2 regions of the Mesorhizobium sp. M0715 genome follow, and region 1 is predicted to be linked to the other one. Evidence: predicted binding sites of a transcription regulator. Region 1 holds the regulator's gene; the other holds the start of a gene.
What was found. The regulator LexA, encoded in region 1, represses DNA repair genes until DNA is damaged. The targets are predictions, from matches to a motif close to TGTTCNNNNTGTGTTCNG.

Region 1 (2,405 bases):
TGTTCGACAACAGCGATGGGCAATTCGATGTCGCGGATGCCGTTGATCTGCCGCTGGGATCGCCGTTCTATTGCTCCTCAGGCGTTTGCGTGGCCAGGCACATGTCCGGTGCGATCATTGCCTATGTCGAGGACCGCAAGGACGCCTGGAAAGCCTGCGGCTTCGCCGAGCTGATCGTCATCAATGACGCCACCGCGTATGACGCCTGTCACAATCCGCTGGTTCTCGTCATCACCAAGCGGCAACTGGCTCGCAAAGGCAGTGCCGCGGTCTTCTTCGATCGCCAATCGGCGACCACGCCGGCGACGATCAGCTTCGCGGTGGACAGCCCATATCGGCCCTGGCACACGCAACGCAAATACTCTCGTGAGGCAAGGGGGCTGGCACCCTTCAAGAAACCGGAGAAGCCAGCGGCCAACCCACAGCCGCCTCAGTAGCGGCGGATCAGGCCGACGAGCTTGCCTTGCACCTTGACCCTGTCCGGGCCGAAAATACGGGTTTCATAGGCCGGATTGGCGGCTTCGAGAGCAATCGAAGCGCCCTTGCGGCGGAACCGCTTCAGCGTCGCTTCCTCTTCATCGACCAGCGCCACGATGATCTCGCCGGGGCTCGCCGTGTCGGCATTGCGGATGATGACGGTGTCGCCGTCGAAGATACCGGCCTCGATCATCGAGTCTCCCTTGACCTCCAGCGCATAGTGGGCGCCGCCCATGATCATGTCCGGCGGCACCGAGATCGAATGCGTCTGATGCTGGATGGCATCGATCGGCACACCGGCAGCGATACGGCCCATGACCGGGATCGACACGGCGGAGACCGCATCGTCATCATTGCCGGGCGAGGGCATCCGCGAAGGCGCCGGCTTGATCTGCCGGCCAAGGGCGCCACCCTGACCGAGACTGCCCTGGATGACGCTTGGCGAAAACTTCTTTGCCGCGTTGAGACCGGGCGCGATCGAGTCCGGCAATCGCAGCACTTCCAGCGCGCGTGCCCGGTTGGGCAACCGGCGAATAAAGCCGCGCTCCTCAAGTGCGGTGATCAGCCGATGAATCCCGGATTTGGAGGCAAGGTCAAGCGCCTCCTTCATCTCGTCGAAGGATGGCGGAATGCCGCTCTCCTTCAGGCGTTCATGGATGAACATCAGCAGTTCATGTTGCTTGCGCGTCAGCATGGCGGCCCCCAGGTTACCTGAAACCAGAATCGAAAAACAAACCCAGAACAAACCCTATCTGTTCCAGTTGTGTTCTGCAACCGTTTAAAGTTTAATGAATTTGTTAAGGCTGCTGAAATTATTTGGCGCTTGCCAGCGGGTCGCGATCAACAGGCGCTAGGCACGGCGATGCGCCTGCTCACATTGAAATTATTATGGTTAATGACCTGTGGCTCATCCTCGACCCAAGGCTTGGCATTATTAGTCTATCGACCTCCACAAAGGACGATATCAATCTTCGGGACGTTCGTTTGCCGTGAACGAAACGGAGCCAAAACGCCAACGTCTGTTGGCATTTGTGGCTGGAAATTCAGCCCTCCGTCATCTGCCAAGGCAGTGAGGGCGGCGGCGGTGGATCGCGGGGATCGTTGCGTCAGGTAACGGCTTCCTTGACCGCGAAACGGCGGTCCTTCCATGCGCCCGTGCGCAGAATATCCTCCAGCACCTCAACCGCCAGCCACACATCCTTGTAGCCGACATAGAGCGGCGTGAAGCCGAAACGGATGGTCGATGGCGCACGAAAATCACCGATGACGCCGCGCTCGATCAGCGCCCGCATGATTTGATAGCCGTGATCGTGAAGGAACGACACCTGGCTGCCGCGCCTGGTCGCGTCGCGGGTGGTCTCCAGCGTGAGACCGTAGGCGCCGCACCTGGCTTCGACGAGCTGGATGAACAGTTCTGTCAACGCGACACTCTTCTTTCGCAATGCCGCCATGTCGACGTCATTCCAGATGGCAAGCGCGCCTCTGAGCGCCCGCATCGACAGGATCGGCTGAGTGCCGCACAAAAAGCGGCGGATGCCGGTGCCGGCAACATAACCCCGTTCGAAGGCAAAGGGCCGCGCATGGCCCCACCAGCCGCTGAGCGGCTGGCTGATATCGCCGTGGTGGCGCTGCGCGGCATAGATGAAGGCCGGTGCGCCCGGACCGCCGTTGAGGTACTTGTAGGTGCAGCCGATGGCGAAATCGGCATTTGCGTGATCGAGCTCGACGGGCAGGGCGCCGGCGGTGTGGCAAAGATCCCAGACGATCAGCGCTCCGGCCGCATGAGCTTTGCGCGTCAGCGCCGCCATGTCGCGCAGTTCACCCGATTTGTAATTGACGTGATTGACCAGCACCACCGCGACGTTTTCGTCGATCAGCTCTTCGATGGTCGGCGCGTCGACACCCGCGAGGCGCAGCAGGACGCCATC
Region 2 (2,405 bases), on a different contig from region 1:
AGATCGGCGCGCGACAGCTTCATGGCGTCGCCCGTCATCGCCAGCGATTCGCGCTCGCCGTCCGAAAGCCCGATCTTGATGCGGCCGCCAACCACGGCGATGGTCGCCGGCACGGCGCCGCCATCGGTGATGATCTTTTCGACATCGGCCGCCATGGCGCCATTGTCGGGGTAGGGCATGCCATGGGTGATGATGGTGCTTTCCAGCGCCACCACCGGCCGGCCGGCCGCCAGGGCCTGCGCCACCGGCGCGTGGATATCGATGAAGGGGCCGGCGGTCTCAGGGGTCATCAGGGTCTCCAATCCGGAATGCCGCGCGTCCGTCGGGACACCAGGCAACATCGCGGCACTATGAATTCGCCGGTCTCATGCCACTTCCCTGGCATCCGGCACAAGAGCCAATGCCTCAGTGAAATCAGCCGCGGTGAACTCCGGAACGGCGTTGGCGCTTTCGATGGCAAGCGTCGCCCCGGCAATGCCTTCGCGCAGTGCTGACCGCAGGGGCAGTCCGCGCAGCAAAGCAGCGACCGTTGCGCCCGCCAGGGCATCGCCGGCCCCGGTGACGTCAGCGACCTTTCTTGGCGGCGGCGGCAGGATCGAGAAGGCGCCGGCTTCATCGAAGCCCAGCATGGGCTCGCTGCCCGCCGTCACCACGCCGCTGATGAGGCCGCTGCATCGCAACCCGTCGACGACCTCGCGCTCCGTGGCGTTCGCGGCGACGCCGGCCAGCACCATGGCCTCGCGCCGGTTCATGAAGACCAGCGAGAGCTCCTTCAGCACCGGTATCAGCCGCGTTACCTTGGCAGGCGAAATTGCAATGGCGAAGACTGGCTTGCCGGCGGTGAGCGAAACCAGCCGCTCCAGTGCCGTCGTCGGCAGGTTGGCGTCGCAGAAAACGGCATCGGCGGCAGCGATCACCTCCCGCACCTTGGAGCGCCTGATCTGCTTGGGAAACGCCAAATCATAGAGCGCCATGTCGGCAAAGCCGACGATCAGCTCGCCTTCGCTGTCGATCAGCGCCGTGTAGCTCGGCGTTGTGCGGTCGAGGAAGACCGCCGACAGGTCGGTAATGCCTGCCTCGGCAATGGCCCGCGAAACGGTGTCGGCAGCGGCATCGCCGCCGCGAACCGACATGAGCGACGCGGAGACGCCGCGCCGAACCGCACTGCGCAAAGCGTTGAAGACCCCGCCGCCGACATCCTCGCGCATCGTGCCGGGATTGGAGGCAGCCGGCACGTAAGCGCCGGACACCTGGCCGCGCCGGTCGATATGGGCGCCGCCTACGGCCAGTATGTTCGCGGATTTCAGCATGCCGGCGATATGACCTTTGTTATTCCAGCCGCACAAGCGCTAGGCTGCGCGACGGAGCTTCGCATGCAAGGCGGCGATTCGGCAGATCGAAACAACCGAGCCGTCTGGCCCAACGTGTGGTGCATCCCTGATCGAATCCTTGGACAAAAAAAGAACAAATCCGGATATCGTTTGTTTTTCAGATATTTGATCCCTCTTGCCAAATGAGAACAAAAAAGGTACAAATAGGCAGGGATTACGGATTGTCCGGCCTTCATTGACGACCAAGGGGTGATGTATCATGGCTCAGAATTCTTTGCGGCTGGTAGAGGACAAGGCAGTGGACAAATCAAAGGCTCTGGATGCGGCGCTGTCGCAGATCGAGCGGGCTTTCGGCAAGGGCTCGATCATGCGGCTCGGCGCCAACGATCAGGTCGTCGAGATTGAAACGGTGCCGACCGGCTCGCTTGGCCTCGACATCGCGCTTGGTGTCGGTGGCTTGCCGCGCGGTCGCATCATCGAGATCTACGGGCCGGAAAGCTCGGGCAAGACGACGCTGGCGCTGCACACGGTGGCGGAAGCCCAGAAGAAGGGCGGCATCTGCGCCTTCGTCGATGCCGAGCATGCGCTCGATCCGGTCTATGCCCGCAAGCTTGGCGTCGATCTCGAAAACCTCCTGATCTCGCAGCCGGACACCGGTGAGCAGGCGCTGGAAATCTGCGACACGCTGGTGCGCTCCGGCGCCATCGACGTGCTGGTGGTCGATTCGGTCGCGGCGCTGACGCCACGCGCCGAAATTGAAGGTGAGATGGGCGATTCGCTGCCCGGCCTGCAGGCCCGCTTGATGAGCCAGGCGCTGCGCAAGCTGACCGCTTCGATCTCGCGCTCCAACACCATGGTCATCTTCATCAACCAGATCCGCATGAAGATCGGCGTCATGTTTGGTTCGCCCGAGACCACGACGGGCGGCAACGCGCTGAAATTCTACGCTTCGGTGCGTCTTGACATCCGCCGCATCGGCTCGATCAAGGACCGCGATGAGGTTGTCGGCAACCAGACCCGCGTCAAGGTGGTCAAGAACAAGCTGGCGCCGCCCTTCAAGGTGGTCGAATTCGA

Region 2: recA (recombinase RecA) is a predicted target of LexA. The motif match lies at 1,516-1,533, and genes of this name have one in related genera.

The regions. Positions count from the first base shown of each region.
Region 1 is NZ_JAMYPL010000008.1:167,495-169,899, forward strand. It holds gene NKI21_RS12770 (ComEC/Rec2 family competence protein) at 1-437, shown strand, start outside; gene lexA (transcriptional repressor LexA) at 431-1,171, opposite strand; gene kynU (kynureninase) at 1,584-2,405, opposite strand, start outside.
Region 2 is NZ_JAMYPL010000007.1:246,129-248,533, reverse strand. It holds gene NKI21_RS11790 (pseudouridine-5'-phosphate glycosidase) at 1-290, opposite strand, end outside; gene NKI21_RS11785 (carbohydrate kinase family protein) at 366-1,310, opposite strand; gene recA (recombinase RecA) at 1,591-2,405, shown strand, end outside.